Linked DNA regions of Candidatus Ruthia magnifica str. Cm (Calyptogena magnifica). The protein of the gene in region 2 binds, or shares a complex with, the protein of the main gene of each other region. Links are inferred from orthologs where the notes say so. Each region holds a gene or a part of one and is shown on either strand. Other genes may lie near its edges. The genes, in order: dnaN and dnaX.

The links.
Region 1: the proteins of dnaX (region 2) and dnaN are in contact, whole or in part, in a cryo-EM structure (PDB 8GIZ), measured with the Escherichia coli proteins. The link is inferred for Candidatus Ruthia magnifica str. Cm (Calyptogena magnifica) from one-to-one orthologs.

Annotation. Positions count from the first base shown.
Region 1 is NC_008610.1:670-9,106, reverse strand. What follows is about bases 5,513-8,355. They hold dnaN (DNA polymerase III subunit beta), read right to left. Parts: upstream 7,565-8,355; coding sequence 6,461-7,564; downstream 5,513-6,460. Other genes in these bases: dnaA (chromosomal replication initiator protein DnaA), read right to left, coding at 7,776-8,355; gyrB (DNA topoisomerase (ATP-hydrolyzing) subunit B), read right to left, coding at 5,513-6,161. Outside these bases: leuS (leucine--tRNA ligase), read left to right, coding at 1-2,203; RMAG_RS00030 (phosphoribulokinase), read right to left, coding at 2,835-3,722; more of gyrB, read right to left, coding at 3,753-5,512; more of dnaA, read right to left, coding at 8,356-8,437. UniProt on the Escherichia coli protein: Confers DNA tethering and processivity to DNA polymerases and other proteins. Acts as a clamp, forming a ring around DNA (a reaction catalyzed by the clamp-loading complex) which diffuses in an ATP-independent manner freely and bidirectionally along dsDNA.
Region 2 is NC_008610.1:510,522-519,052, forward strand. The notes cover bases 1,689-4,625. They hold dnaX (DNA polymerase III subunit gamma/tau), read right to left. Parts: upstream 3,984-4,625; coding sequence 2,394-3,983; downstream 1,689-2,393. Other genes in these bases: murU (N-acetylmuramate alpha-1-phosphate uridylyltransferase MurU), read right to left, coding at 4,125-4,625. Outside these bases: RMAG_RS02330 (valine--tRNA ligase), read right to left, coding at 1-1,403; RMAG_RS06240 (GIY-YIG nuclease family protein), read left to right, coding at 1,479-1,568; more of murU, read right to left, coding at 4,626-4,799; RMAG_RS02345 (aminoglycoside phosphotransferase family protein), read right to left, coding at 4,787-5,731; RMAG_RS02350 (aminotransferase class IV), read right to left, coding at 5,724-6,557; RMAG_RS02355 (D-alanyl-D-alanine carboxypeptidase family protein), read right to left, coding at 6,557-7,684; rod shape-determining protein RodA, read right to left, coding at 8,480-8,531. UniProt on the Escherichia coli protein: Part of the beta sliding clamp loading complex, which hydrolyzes ATP to load the beta clamp onto primed DNA to form the DNA replication pre-initiation complex.

The DNA.
Region 1 (8,437 bases), 510 kb from region 2 along the record:
TCTACCGGCTGAAAATGCTGCATTAGAGAATAAAGTTTCTCCAGCCAAATGGACTTATGAAAATATAGATTATATGAGAGATCAGTTAAGTAAACTAGGTTTTGGCTATGATTGGTCACGAGAAATTGCTACTTGTCACCAAAAATATTATCGCTGGGAACAATGGTTATTCATTAAATTATTTGAAAAAGACTTGGTGTATAAGAAAAATGCTATTGTTAATTGGGACCCTGTTGATCAAACCGTATTAGCAAATGAACAAGTGATTGATGGGCGTGGATGGCGTTCTAATGCACTGATTGAGAAAAAAAAAATCTCACAATGGTTTATGCGTATCACAAATTATGCCGATGAATTAATTTATGGTTTAGATAAACTCGATGGTTGGCCAGATGCGGTTAAAACTATGCAAAAAAATTGGATTGGTAAATCTGTTGGCCTAGAGGTTGACTTTCCTAGACATAATGCCGATTCGATTAAAGTTTACACCACTCGTCCAGACACACTCATGGGTGTTACCTACCTAGTTATCTCTAGTGAACATCCTATTGCGCTTGAGGCTGGCAAAAATAATCCACAAGTTCAAGCTTTTATTGACGAATGCAAAACCATACAAATCACCAAAGAAACAATGAAAACCATAGATAAAAAAGGTATTGACTTAGGAGTAAAATGTATACATCCAATTACAAGCGATGATGTGCCTATTTGGATTGCTAATTTTGTTTTAATTGGCTACGGTACGGGTGCAGTTATGAGTGTTCCTGCACACGATAAAAGGGATTATGAATTTGCAAAAAAATATGGTATTGCCATAAAAAAAGTTATTAATGAAAATATAAGTATTGATAAAAATGCTATGACAGATAAAGGTGTATTGTTTAATTCAGGTGAATTTAACGGCTTGAATTTTGACCAAGCCTTTAACGAAATTGCTAAGACCTTAACAGATAAAAATTTAGGTAGGAAAAAAACAAACTACCGCCTACAGGACTGGGGTATATCACGTCAACGTTATTGGGGCTGTCCAATCCCCATTATTAACTGCCAAAATTGTGGAATAGTGGTAGTGCCTGAAGCTGACTTACCAGTTGTCTTACCTGAGGTAATGAGTTTTGATAGTGTTGGCTCGCTCATCAAAAAAATGCCAGAATTTTATCAAACTACTTGCCCAAAATGTGGCAAGATGGCACAACAAGAAACTGATACTTTAGATACTTTCTTTGAATCATCTTGGTATTTTGCCCGCTACACTTGCAAAGATAATAACGATAAAATGTTAGATAAGCGTGCTAATTATTGGCTAGCAAATGGTGGTGTAGATCAGTATATTGGTGGCATTGAGCACGCTATTTTACACTTACTATATGCTCGATTTTTTAATAAATTATTGCGTGATGAAGGTTTTATTAAAAATGACGAACCTTTTAAAAATTTACTCACCCAGGGGATGGTGCTCAAAGATGGTGCTAAAATGAGTAAATCCAAGGGTAATACTGTTGATCCTGCACAAATGATTGAAAAATATGGTGCTGATACAGTGCGCTTATTCATCTTATTTGCCGCACCACCAACCCAAAACCTAGAATGGAGTGATTCAGGCTTAGAAGGTGTACATCGATTTATTAATAAGGTTTACCGCTTGATTATGGATTTTATCCAAGATCATAAAAGTCATGCTATTGGTACTTTGAATAATTTTGACAAAGCTCAAAAGGACATACGCCTAAAAACCCATCAAACACTTAGTAAAATTACCGATAATATGAGCCGTAGATATTTATTTAATACCGTTATTGCCGCACTCATGAAACTGTGTAACACCTTATCAAAATTTAATGATACCAGCAAAACTTCTATGGCGATCCGTCAAGAATCTATCCACATTCTACTTAAAACTTTAAGTCCAATTGCACCTCATCTTTGCCATTATTTATGGAAAAAATTAGGCAATATAAAAGCAATTATCAATGAACCATGGCCAAATGTTGATAAATCAGCACTAGTTCAAGATAAAATGCAAATCATTGTTCAAGTCAATGGAAAATTACGTACTAAATTAATGTTCAGTACTGATGTAGATAATGCACAAATTGAAGCACAAACATTGGCAAATGAGAATATTACCAAATTTACTAAAGGTAAAATTATCGTTAAAGTGATTATCGTGCCTAATAAATTAGTTAATATTGTTGTTAAATAAGTCTTTATTGAATACATATAAAACAAGGACTTACTTTAAAAAGTAGAAGTGTTTTATGTTTAAATTCTCAGTTGTAAGAAAGTTCGTGACTAAGGTTTTAATATGGTTTTTCTTTCTGTAGAAAATTGTAATATTGAACAAGTTCTTTTTATCCACAACTATAAACATCATTGAATATTTATTCACTTATATTGACTGTTATAACGCTTATAATTCTGCTTTTAAGAGAAATAGTGTAGTAATAGAAAGAAAAATTCAATCTGACATAATATTAGCAAGAACAAAGCTAAATTTATAATCATAAATGGCGTTAAAAATGTGAAAAAATTATCACTAAAGTTCCAGAAAAACTTGAATCTGCGCACTCAAAATTTACTTAATTGTTGCACCTTGATAAATATAGATAGTTATGGATAATAAGCACTGAGTGTCTCTTTTATAAAAACCTAGCTATATTATATAGAACTTTTTTAAAGTATTGTGTGTCTAAGCAGATCTAAAAAATATAAGGAAAAATTAATTTATAATGAAGTTTGAAATAAATATTAACAGTAAGATATTTTTCTAAAAGTATCACTAAAATTTAGTTTCAAATGGATTCATGTTGTTTGTATCTGCTTAAAAGAAAAATTTACTTATTTTTAATCATTTTTTTGATAATCGGATAAAGAATAATTTCCATTGCTATGCTCATTTTTCCACCTGGAACAACGATAGTATTGCGTCTGGACATAAATGAGTTGTTAATCATACTACATAAGTATACAAAATCAACTGGTGTTTTGTTTAAATCATTAAAGCGAATCACCACAAAACTTTCATCTGGTGTTGGAATGTCTCTAGCAATAAAAGGATTGGACGTATCTACCGTTGCAACACGTTGAAAATTAATATCTGTCTGAGAGAATTGTGGTGTTATATAGTTAATATAGTCTGGCATTCTACGTAAAATGGTATCAACTATTTCTTCTTCTGAATAGCCCCTTTCTGCATTATCACGATGAATTTTCTGAATCCATTCAAGATTCACACTGGGAACAACGCCAATTTTTAAGTCACCATGTTGTGCCATATCTATATCATCTGTAACTACTGCACCATGTAAACCTTCATAAAATAATAAATCCGTAGTATCATCTACTTTTTTCCAGGGGGTAAACTCTCCAGGGCTTAAATAGGTACTTAAACGTTGGTTGTATTCGACAGCTTCTTCTTCAGAGTGTAAATAATAACGACGGTCACATTTACCTGTTTTTCCATAATCTTTGAAAGTTTGTTCTATTTTTTCAAATAAATTAGCATCTGGACCAAAATGAGAAAAGAAATTATTACCTAAATCTTCTTGTTTTTTAACATTTTCCTTCATTGAGGTTCGATCATATTTGTGAAAACTATCCCCCTCTAGAATCAAAGGATTGATACTTTCTTTTCTAAAAATATGCTCAAAGGCACGTTTAATAAAGGTTGTTCCAGCACCTGATGAGCCTATTACTACAATAACTGGGTGTTTTTTTGACATATTTGTCTCCTTATTTGTATTTTATTTTTTTTAAAAATATAAGTTATCAACTAACAAGGCATTGTTCTCAATAAAGTTTCTTCTAGGTTCGACTTTATCACCCATTAGGGTTGAGAAAACTTCATTAGCAACAATAGAATCTTCAATTTTAACTTTAAGTAGGGTTCTTTGTTCAGGATCCATGGTAGTTTCCCAAAGTTGTTCAGGATTCATTTCACCTAAACCTTTGTATCTTTGGAAACTTTGACCTTTTTTAGCATCTTTAATCAAAAAATCAACTACATGACTAAAACGATCAACTTTGACTTGTTTATTTTTCTTTTCAATATAAGATTCTTGAGTAATCATACTTTCAATTTTTTTAGAAAAATCTTTAATGGCCTGATAATCAAGAGAACTGAAGAATGCTGCATTTAGTGTTTTATGTTCAGTATTAACTCCATACACGCATAATGTATGCTCAACTTCATTAGAAATAGCATTAAAAGTAACTATATGTTTTTGTGCTGGCGTTATATCTTTGTTTAATTTTTCAGTTAAATTTGCACACCAAGTGTTCATATTTTTTTGATTGGTTAAATCATCAATAGGTGTTGAACTTGCAATTACTTTGAGTAGAGCTAAATTATAACGTTTATACAATTTATCAATAATGGTATTTATTTTGTAATATTCTTTTACTAAAGATTCTAATGCCATGCCTGAAATAGCAGGCGTTTCTTTTGATAAAAAGAAATATGCATCATTAATTGCTTCTTGTAATAAATAATCATTTAATTCTTGATTATCCTTTAAATAGCATTCTTGCTTACCTTTTTTGATTTTGTATAAAGGTGGTTGTGCAATATACAAATATCCATTTTCAATTAATTCTGGTAAATAACGATAGAAAAAGGTTAATAATAGAGTGCGAATATGTGCACCATCTACATCCGCATCTGTCATAATTACAATTTTATGATAACGCAACTTAGTAATATCGTACTCTTCTTTTCCGATACCACAACCTAGTGCAGTAATTAAAGTGCCCACTTCTATTGAAGATAATATTTTTTCAAAGCGAACTTTCTCAACATTTAATATTTTTCCCTTTAAAGGTAAAATAGCTTGTGTATGCCGATCACGGCCTTGTTTAGCAGAGCCACCTGCAGAATCACCCTCAACTAAAAAAATTTCACTTTTAGTAGGATCTTTTGTTTGGCAATCGCTTAATTTTCCAGGTAAATCAGCGATATTGAGCATACCTTTACGACGGATTATTTCTCTTGCTTTTCGAGCTGCATTACGCGCATGTGAAGCGTCTAAAATTTTTCTAATAATAATTTTTGCTTCTATTGGATTTTCTAATAAATAGTCACTTAATTTTTCATTCAGTGCTGATTCAACAGGTGCTCTAACTTCACTTGATACTAATTTATCTTTGGTTTGTGATGAAAATTTTGGATTAGGTATTTTAATACTAATAATCGCTGTTAAGCCTTCACGAGTATCTTCACCTGTAATTGAAATTTTTTCTTTTTTAGCAATGCTGGAATTATTAATATAATTATTAAATGTTCTGGTTAATGCACCTCTAAAACCAGCCAAGTGACCACCCCCATATTTTTGTGGAATGTTGTTTGTAAAACAATAAATATTTTCTTGATAAGAATCAGACCATTGTAATGCTACATTAATTTCAATATCATCACGTTGTGCATTGATTGTAATAATATTATTAAAAATTGGATTTTTTGCTTTGTTAAGATATCTTACAAATTCTTTAATACCACCTTTATATTTAAAAAAATCTTTCTTTCCTGTTGATAATTCTTTAACTTGAATATGAACACCTAAGTTTAAGAAAGATAATTCACGAATACGATTTACTAAAATATCATATTTAAATTCAGTAATTGAAAAAATATCAACATTGGGTTTAAAGTGAATGGTTGTACCTGTTTTGTCTGATTTTCCAATTACTTTTATAGGTTCATTAGGTACACCAATATTATAATGTTGAAAATAAATTTTACCATTACGGTACACAGTTAATTCAACCCATTCACTCAGTGCATTAACAACAGATATACCCACGCCATGTAATCCACCTGATATTTTATAAGAGTTGTCATCAAATTTACCTCCTGCATGGAGCATAGTCATAATTACTTCTGCTGCAGATATTCCCTCTTTAGGATGAATATCAACAGGAATACCACGACCATTATCGTTAACAGAAATTGATAGATCTTCGTGAAGAGTAATATTAATTTTTGAACAAAATCCAGCTAAAGCTTCATCAATAGCATTATCAACAACTTCAAATATCATGTGATGCAATCCAGTACCATCATCTGTATCACCAATGTACATGCCAGGACGTTTTCGAACTGCATCCAATCCTTTTAAAATTTTAATACTAGAAGCTTGATATTCTTGTGATTGTTTTTCCGACATAAGCGCTGTAAATAAATAAAATAATTATACCATGCAAACAGATAGATCCTGTTTGCTTATGGTTTATACTGTTATGTTTAACATGGACAAAGTAGTATATTATCAAAATATTTCTTTTAAATTAAATAAAAATTTAAAACTGTTTTTATGATGGCTTTAATTTAAAAATTTGGATAATATAATGTATAAACTTTTTGGTTTAATCTGATTTTAATTAAATAAAATAATTTATATAAAAAGATATGGTATTTTGTTTTTCGTGTACTAATTCATTAGTTTTTTCAATCATAATTCAAATATTAAATACGCATAGGCATGACAACATATTGGTAAATATCATCATTCATACTACTTAATAAGCAGGATTGGCTTTTTCCATCCGGAACTATCATATTAATTTCATTGGTGTGTAATTTTTCTAAAATTGAAATTAAGTAATTAATATTAAATGCAATTTCAATTTCTTTATCAAAATTTTTAATATTAATTTGCGTTTTTGCTTGTCCTCTTTCAGAATGTGAAAAAATATGTAATTTAGAGTTTTTAAATACTAATTTAACTCCTTTAGTTCGTTCTTCAACAAAAATTGAGGCTTGTTGTAATGAGTTTAGAAAAGCTAGGCGGTTAATAATGATAATATTGTTAAAATTTGTTGGAAGTACTTGTAAATAGTTAGGAAAATTGCCATCAATTAATCGACTAATAATAGTCGTGTTATTACTAATAAGATAAAAATAATTATCTGATAAATGAATGTCAATTTCTTTATATCCATTTTTGTTAAGTAGTTTGGTTAATTCGAACACTGCTTTTCTTGGTAAAATGACTGATTTTTTATTGGATAAGTTATGGGTTTGTTTTACTTTTCCAATAGAAAGTCGATGACCATCAGTTGCAACAACAACAATGCTATTTTTGTCAATTTCGAGATATAAACCATTTAAGTAAGTTCTAATATCTTGGCTACCCATTGAAAAACTAGTATTTTCAATTAAATCTTTTAAAACATGTCGTTTTATTTTAATAATATCGCTGTTTTTTATTTTTGGTAATGACGGAAAATCTTGATGATTGGATGTGTTGAGTTCAAATGAATTTTTATTAACTTTGATGTAAATTTTAGAACTTTCAATGATAAATTCAATGATTATATCTTCTGATAATTTTTTTATAATATCAATTAGGTCTTTTGCATAAATAGTAAAAGAAATTTCTTCTTGGTTTTTTATAATTTGAGAGGCTCTTATTTCAATTTCCATGTCGGTTGTAGTTAAAGTTAGTAAATTATCTTTAAGTTGGATAAGGACATGAGAAAGAATAGGTAATTTTTGTTTTTTTTCAACTACACTAATAACTATTTGCAATGGGGTAAGTAGTTCTTTAACGGTGAGTTGTATGTTCATCAAAAAATCCTTTTTAGAAAGTTATTATTATTATTAGTGTAGTTATTTTATGTTGATAATGGTTATTTTTCTTTTAAAAATAAAGTTTTAATCTATTGATAAAATTTAAGTATTTTATGTAAAAAAATGTGGATATGTGTATAAATTTTGTAAAGTGTTTAAGTTATTAGTGTTGTTCATAGTTAGTTAGATAAGTTGGTTGTATATATGTTTATAAGTTAGCTAGTTTTAATTTTATTAACTCGTAATCATTTTTTATTTCAATGTTTTCTAGGTGTTTTTCTTTGATTTTTTTAATTGCATGTAAAACGGTGGAATGATCTCGATTTCCAAAATGTTTTCCAATTTTACTTAGTGATAAAGAACTTAATTCATGGCAAATGAATATTGCCATTTGTCTGGCAAGTACCATGTGTTGTTTACGAGATTTTGAACTTAAATCAGAGATGGTTAAAGCATAATGTTTAGCCACCTCTTTTTGTATATCATTAATATCAATGTTTTTAATTTGGGGTTTGATTAAATCACCTAAGGCTGTTTCGACAATCTCTTTAGAAATAAAATCATGATTTATTTTTGAAAAATCAACAAAAGCTTTGAGTTTAAGAAGAGCCCCTTCAAGGTCTCTAACATTAGAAGCAATATGAGTAGCAATAAATAAAGCAGTGTCTTCTGTTAAGTTGATGTTAATTCTTTTATTTTGTGATTTTTTAAGCAAAATAGCAGCACGCATCTCTAATTCTGGGGGAGTTAAATGTAGGTTTAAACCTTGTGAAAATCGAGTTTTTAAACGATTTTCTAGTGATTTTATGTTTTTAGGCGATTGATCGCAGGTAAAAATAATTTGCTTTTTACCATTAAATAGGAAATTAA
Region 2 (8,531 bases):
GTTTTTTTAGGCCAGCCTAGTGTTGAAAATGGCCATAGAGCTGAAGAGAACCAAGTATCAAGCACATCTTCATCTTGAATGAGTATTACACCTTCTCCTGCTTGTTTTTGCGCTTGTTCAAGTGAGTCTGCAACAAAGATATTGCCTTTGTCGTCATACCACGCAGGAATACGATGTCCCCACCAAATTTGGCGAGAAATGCACCAATCTTGAATGTTGTCCATCCAGTTAAAATAAGTTTTGTTCCAGTTTTCAGGAATAAAACGAATATCTCCATTTTTAACCGCATCAATGGCAGGCTGGGCCAATGGCTTTATTTTAACAAACCATTGGTTGGTTAAATAAGGCTCAATGACTGCATTTGTTCTATCACCACGCGGTATTATTGATTTATGTGGCTCGATTTTCTCTAGTAAATTTTGATTATCTAAATCTTGAATGATTTGCTTACGAGCCTCAAATCTATCCATACCTATGTAAGAACTATAAACTACGTTGTTAATTTTAGCATCATCAGTTAAGATGTTAATAACCTCTAAATGATGGCGTAGTCCCATCTCAAAATCGTTAAAGTCATGAGCAGGGGTGATTTTAACGCATCCTGTACCAAATTCCATATCGACATAATCGTCTTTAATGATTGGGATTTTTCGATTAGTTAAGGGCAAGTCAATGGTTTTGCCAATCAGATGTGTATACCGCTTATCATCAGGATGAACAGCAACGGCACCATCACCCAGCATGGTTTCAGGGCGTGTGGTTGCAACAACTATCACCTTTCCAGTATTGGTAACAGGGTAACGCATATGCCAAAGTGATCCTTGTTCTTCGGTGCTAATGACTTCAAGGTCAGATATAGCAGTGTGTAATATTGGGTCCCAATTAACCAAGCGCTTGCCGCGATAAATCAGTCCCTCTTCAAAAAGTTGTATGAATACTTTTTTAACAGCATTAGACAAGTCATCATCCATGGTAAATCGCTCTTTTTTCCAATCAACTGACGAACCAAGTCTGCGCATTTGTGAAGTGATTGTACCACCATATTTTGCCTTCCAATCCCAAATCTTATCAATAAACTTATCCCGACCAACCTCATGACGAGTCATGTCTTGCATTGTTAATTGGCGCTCAACCACCATTTGTGTGGCAATACCTGCATGGTCTATACCTGGTTGCCAGAGGGTTTGATCGCCATTTACACGATGATAGCGCGTTAATATGTCCATAATCGTATGCTGGAAAGCATGACCCATGTGTAGCGAACCTGTAACATTTGGGGGTGGTAGCATAATACAGTAAGCATTTTTGCTGGTGGTATTTGAATCAGACGAGAATAAGTTTTTATCTTCCCAAAGTGAACGAAATTTTGCTTCAATTTGTTCTGGATTGTAAGTTTTTTTCATTAAAAGAGTAAGATAGATTAAACCACTTGATTATATTATATCATCAAAATTAAATTGGTTAATAAAGCTTGGTTTGTGTATTTACTTCATTATGTCAACAACCCGCTTTATTGTGGTACTAGTAATGATATTAGCAAACGTATCAGACAACATAATGGCGAATAAAAGATGATGCGAAGTACACAGGTGTGTGAGTTGGTTTGTCAAGAAAAAGTGAGTAATAAAAGCCAGATACTTAATAAGTTGGTACGAAATTAAAAAAATGACTTACAAATTTTCTGTGAAGATTATAGAAGTCATTTTAAAGTTGTTATTAATTTATGAGTTAGTCATCATACGCTCATAATCCATAAAAGTTTTTATCGATGAGATTATTTAAACTAGGCCAAAAGATATCATCATTAAATTCACAGAAGAATTTTTAATTTTTTTAGATTAGCAGTGTGTGAAACAAAAAATAATTAAAATCTTACGTATTTCCATTTGGGTGAGAGTGAATTTCAGAGATGATTCTTATTAATTTAAAGTTGTCATCTAATAATTGCATAATTTTTTTTATATCATATTGCACAAAATTAAGCTTTAAATAAAACTTGGAACTATTGGGTGATAATATAGATAGTAAGGAATAATCATCTTTTTTAACTTGGTTAGTTTTTCAATATGAGATTTTCGGTTTTTTCATCTATTAAAAAGTGAAATACAGAACGATCATGTTTAAGAGTTAAACTCTAGAATATTTTCATGATGCTTTAACATTATTTGAAAGTTTTAATAATGATAAATTAATATAATTCTTGTCAATCAAATTATCATCCATTATTTCATTAAGGATTTTAATATCAATCATTATGTATTCACCGTTTAGGATGATTTCAACAGAACTGAGGTGGCTTTTCAGTGGCGAATAGATTTTTGATTTCTGCTTATGCTTTTTTCATATTGTCTTGTGCACTTTCTGGGCTTTTCATTGTCCCGGCTATTCCACCTTTAAACATGATTAATCTTCTTGATTGAGTTGATGTTAATTTTTGTATCGAATATTTTTTCTAATTTTTGCACGCCTTTATCATTCAAAAATTGTGTTTGTATTTTTGCCATTTTTTCATTATGCGCTTGAGTTTGTTTTTGTGCCAATGTTTGAGCATTGGGCTTGCCAAGATTAATCACTAAATTTAATGTTGAATTTTTTTGTCTAAGTGTTGTTAACATGCTTTTTTGTACTTGATCACTTAGTAAATTAGCAAATTGATTATCTAGAGTTAGTGTTAACGTTGCATTATTAGTATTGTCAAACAGTGTATTTTTTACCAATATTTGCGCACCGTTTTTAAACTCCAGTGTCTGGATAAGTGTTTCCCATTGTTGCTGATTGTTAATGTCAAGTATAGTGGGTTTTGTAATGCCTGGTTTTTCTTCTACTTTTGGTTGTAATTTTTCCTCAATTGGCGCTGATATTTTAACTTCAGACTTAATTTCTATCATTTTTTTTTCTGTGTTAGGTTGAGTGTCACTACGAAATGCTAACATTCTAAGTAGTGTCATCTCAAATCCAATTTGTTCACTAGGGGCTAGTGCCATATCTTTAGAGCCGTTGATTGACATTTGATAAAAAATTTGTAAATCAAAGTTTGATATTTGTGTGCTAAGATTTTGGATGGTCTTGTTGCTTTCAGTATTAACAATTTGTGAAATAGATATTTTGTGAAATAACGAGCTTAAATCTTTAAGTGCATTGCTAAGGTTTTCACCACGGCGAGATAAGTCTTTAATAAAATCAATTACAGCTTTGGCATCTTGGCTAAATAAATGTGTTGTTAATTTAATAATATCATCATGATGCACCAAGCCCAGCATGGCTTTAATGTCAGCGTTAGTTACCGTACCTTTACCATAAGAAATTGATTGATCAAGTAAACTCAGTGCATCGCGCATTGAACCATTACCAAAATCAGCAATTTGACCAAGAGCTGATTCTTCATAGCTTAGTACTTCAGCATTCATGATAAATTTTAACTGTTCTAGAATTTCATCATGAGTCAGTTGTTGTAATGTGAATTGCAAGCAACGTGATAAAACGGTTACGGGTAGTTTTTGTGGATCTGTGGTTACTAATAAGAATTTAACGTGTTCTGGCGGCTCTTCAAGGGTTTTTAAAAGCGCGTTAAAGCTGTTTTTGGAAAGCATATGCACTTCATCAATAAGATAAATCTTATAGCGATTTTTGCTTGGCATATATTGTGCATTTTCTAAAATATCACGCATGTTATCCACCCCTGTATGTGAGGCAGCATCAAGTTCAATTAAATCAATAGATTGACCTTTGTCAATTTCAACACAAGTAGCGCATTTGTCACAAGGCTTTGAGCTAATACCTTGTTCACAATTAATAGATTTGGCAAGAATTCTAGCAATCGTGGTTTTGCCAACACCACGTGTACCTGTGAATAAAAAACCGTGATGCAAATTATTAGCATCAAGTGCATTGATTAGGGTTTTTTTGGTGTGTGTTTGACCTACCAATTTAACAAAAGAATGCGGACGATACTTCCTAGCTAGAACTTGATAGTGCTCACTCATAAAAAATAGGATTGATTATATTAAAAGTGATAGCACCAAAAATATAATCCAACACAAAAAAAGTTATTACCGTTGCTTCTTTCCAGATCTGGCGGGTTTCATAACCATTCATTGTCGGCATACCTTTGATACCATCAAAAGTTATTTTACATTTAGTCTGACTAATTTGTTGGCTAATTCTAAACGTTTTGGTGTACCTATATCTTGCCAGTATCCAGTATAGTGTTCTGCACTAATTTGATTTTTAGCGATGGCTACTTTTAACACCTTTGAAAGTGCTAATTTTTTCTCAAATAAATAAAACTTGAATAGAGTGGGATGGTAAATACCAATACCAGAAAAAGTATAGGTTTTTGTGTTTGCTAAGATTAATTGAGTGTTGTTTAATGAAAAATCACCTGCTGGATTGTGCTTAGGATTGTCAATTAGTACAAGGTGAGCTAGTGAGTTTATTGGGAGTGTTAGAGTTGACAAATCATAATCACAAAGTACATCGCTGTTAATAACAACAAAAGGATTGATGCCTAACAAAGGCAATGCTTTTATAATACCACCTGCAGTTTCTAACGCGCCTTTTGATTCGTCACTATAGTGAATGTTGACACCAAATTTTGAGCCATTACCAAGATAAGACTTAATTTGTTCGCCTAAATGTGAAATATTAATGACTATTTTGGTAATACCAGAATTTTTTAAGGCGTTAATTGAATGTTCAATGAGTGTTAAATCACGAACCTTAATTAAAGGTTTTGGTATGTTTTTAGTCAGCGGCATCATGCGTTTTCCTCGACCTGCTGCTAGAATCATACCAAACATAAAAGTTCTTTAAGTACTGCAAGTTCTGGGTATTTATTGGCTATTTGTTGTACGTACTTTTTAACCAATGGTAGGTCATTTAAGTATTGGTGTTTGTTGTCTCTAATTGATAGACGTTTAAAGATACCCAATATTTTCAAATGACGTTGCAATCCCATCAATTCAAACTGTTTTTCAAATTGAAGAAATTCAATATCAATATTAGCTTGGTTATAGTAGTATTGTAAAAGCGCTTGCAATTCAAAGGGTTGCAATTCAAAGTAAGCATCTTTAAGCAGTGAACATAAATCATAAGTATTTGAACCAATTAGTGCATCTTGAAAATCAATCACACCCAAATCATTATCTTTTAGCGCCATTAAGTTGCGACAATGATAATCACGATGTACAAACACTTGTTCTGAATTGAGTGCATTATCAGACAATAACCGAAAAATATTTTGCAAATTTTGAAGATGAGCACTGGATAGTATTTTTGGTAAGTACCAGTCTATTAGTAGTTGCATTTCAGCGTTAAGCAGTTGTTTGTCGTATTTTTTAAGTGCTAGGTTTTTGGTATTAATAGTTTGTATTTTGATGAGTTCATTAATGGCTATTTTATATAAATCAAGATTAAAATTTCCATTTAAAGCTTGTAAAAATGTGGTTGATCCCAAATCCTCTAATAGTAAAAAACCTTGTTTTAAATCTACGCTGATTATTTTTGGTGCGTGAATATTATGCCGGTTAAGCAGTTTAGCAATTTTGATAAAAGATCCAATATTTTCCTTTAAGGAAAGTGCATCCATGGCAATAAAAGTTTCTTGCTGATACTGAACTCTAAAATAACGACGAAAACTAGCGTCGTCACTTGCATGTGTGAATTCAAAATTTTGATGACCAAAGAAATTTTTAAGCCAAATGTCTAGTTTATCAGGGTGTTCATCATACATTTTTTAAACTTTGGTAGTAATCATAAATACAGTTCCAGATATTACCAATATTGCCACGGTTGATTAACTTACCATCAACTTTGGTAATGGGCATAATTTCACGCGTAGAGCTAGAAATCCATAGCTCGTCTGCAATGTTTAGCTCATTCATTGAAAATGAGGTTTCTTTAATAGGAATATGACATGCTCTTGCACTTTTTAGTACTAAATCGCGAGTAATGCCAGATAGGATGTGAGCACTAGTCGGATGGGTAAATAGCGTGTTATTTTTGATTATAAATACATTAGAAGTCGCACCTTCAGTCACTTGATTGTCTCGATAAAGAATAATTTCTTCAACGTTTTTTTCTTTTGCTTGTTGTAAATACATGACATTGGCTAAAAGAGAAGTGGATTTAATATCACATCGATGCCAGCGAATATCTGGCTGGGTGATGGCTGAAAATCCTGCTTTAAGTGCTTGCTTGGTTTTGGTTAGTAAAGGATTAGATTCGATATAAACTGTTGGTGTTAAATCATTAAAACTGTATTTACGTTTATCACTTACACCACGACTTATTTGTAAATAAATTGATTGCTCTTTGTTATCGTAAAAGCCAAGAAGTTTACTCAGAATATTGTACCATTCTTTTAGATTATATGGGTTTTTGATTTTGACTGAATCAAGGCTTGCTTGTAAGCGTAATAGATGTGCATTAAGGTGAAATATTTTGTTGTTATAAACAGGAATGATCTCATAAACACCATCGCCAAACAAAAAACCTCTATCCATCACAGAAATATGTGCTTGGTTTTTTTCAATAAATTCGTTGTTTAAAAATATCACTAAAACCCAATAGCTCCAAGCATACGAGAGAAAAAGCTTGCTTGTTGTATATTTTCAAGCGCAATTAGTGGAATACTTACTATGGTTTTACCTCTAAATTGGATGAGTAATTTTCCAACAATATCACCTTTTTTGATAGGTGCTGACAAAGCTGTATCAAGTTGAATCACTTGGTCTGAAAGTTTAAACTGGCCACGTACTAGAGTAAAGCTGCCTACCTTTGATGTACCTACCTTTAGTGTATCTTTGGTTGCACTGGCAATAGGCACTTCTTTTTTGATATCTTTAATGGTTTGAGTTTCGAAAAAACGAAAGCCATAATCAAGAATTTTTTGTGTTTGAGAGGTTCGAGCGTTCACGCTACTAGACCCTAAAACAACAGAAATCAAACGCATACCAGCGCGTTTAGCACTGGCTACTAAGTTATAACCTGCTTTTTTAGTAAATCCAGTTTTTAGACCATCCACTGTATGATCGCTCCATAGTAGTTTATTACGATTACGTTGTTTAATGCCGTGGTAAGTGAATTCTTTTTGTGAGTACCACTGATAGAATTTTGGAAAGTCTCTGATCGTTGCTATTGCTAATAGTGTTATATCAGCGGCAGTGGTGTATTGATTATCGTTTGGCAAGCCAGAAGCATTCTCAAACCAAGAATTATTCATACCAAGTTGACGTGCATATTCATTCATATAAGTGGTAAACGTACTTTCAGTTCCTGCAATATGTTCAGCCAAGGCGACAGCAGAATCGTTACCAGATTGAATAATCATGCCTTTAAGCAATGTTTCAAGTTTAATGCTTTTGCCCACTTCTACAAAACTTTTTGAGCCACCTGTTTTCCACGCCTTTTTACTGATACGTACTTCATCTTCTAAGCTGATACGACCATCGTTAATAAATTGGAAAACAACATAGGCTGTCATTAGTTTGGTTAGACTTGCTGGTGCACGCTTGTCATGTTGTTTGCTACTTGCAATGACTTTTCCGGAATTATAATCAACAATACTATAAGCAGCAGTAGATATTTTCGGTGCTTTTGGAGTGATAAAGATTACTGCTTGAGTATTTAAGACAAGAGAAGATATAAGGATGACCAATGGTTTGATGATTAATTGATATTGCATAAAGTATTAGTTGTTTAGTTGTTTAATGCTTGTCTGAACTTATTTGATAGTTGATAAATTACCACAGTACATCTATTATCATGATTATAACGCGTTAGCACGTAAAAATTCTAAAAAGTGAACCAAGTTTCATTGATTTCATCTTATGGTGGGTAAACGCTAATTTGATTTTATTTTTAATATCTTGATGAGTATTCAAACTTTTATTGTGCCAATATTTGGATATTTTTTAGATTTGTTGACGCTTAATCTAGTGTATTTTCAGTGTTTTAATTGAAACGTAATAGGTCTTGCAAATTCACCCACATCATGCCACCATAAGAGTTTTGTATGAATAAAGATAGAATGAAGTTTTCACATGATATAAACTAGAATTTTTTTTCTATAATTGCCAAAGTTGAATACGTGTCTTTTTTGTTGCCGTAATTGGTCTCAATTAAAAATAGTAACAATAATTTTTGCAGATACATTATTCTAAGTTAATAGGGTAATGACATCGACCGACACTAATACCTGCTAAGGTATTAGCAATCAAAGAACAAATGATACCTAGGTTTATTTTTTGCCAATTAACCCAGTATTTACTTTTCAGTATGTTTAAGCGTTATTAAGTTACCTTGTCAAAAGTTGATGTCATTTTTAATACGTTGTTTAGTAATAAACAAATTTTTATCTACAAGTGTTAGCTCTTTATTTAAAAAAATAAAGAGTAATTCATCTTTGTTAAAACCATTTTTTTAATAAAATCATGAGTCGCTGGTAAAGTTTTAGCAGCAATCAAGCTAGAAAAATAAATTAATTTTGTAAATATCTTGGTGTTTTGTGCTTGCGAATTGCCATGACAATG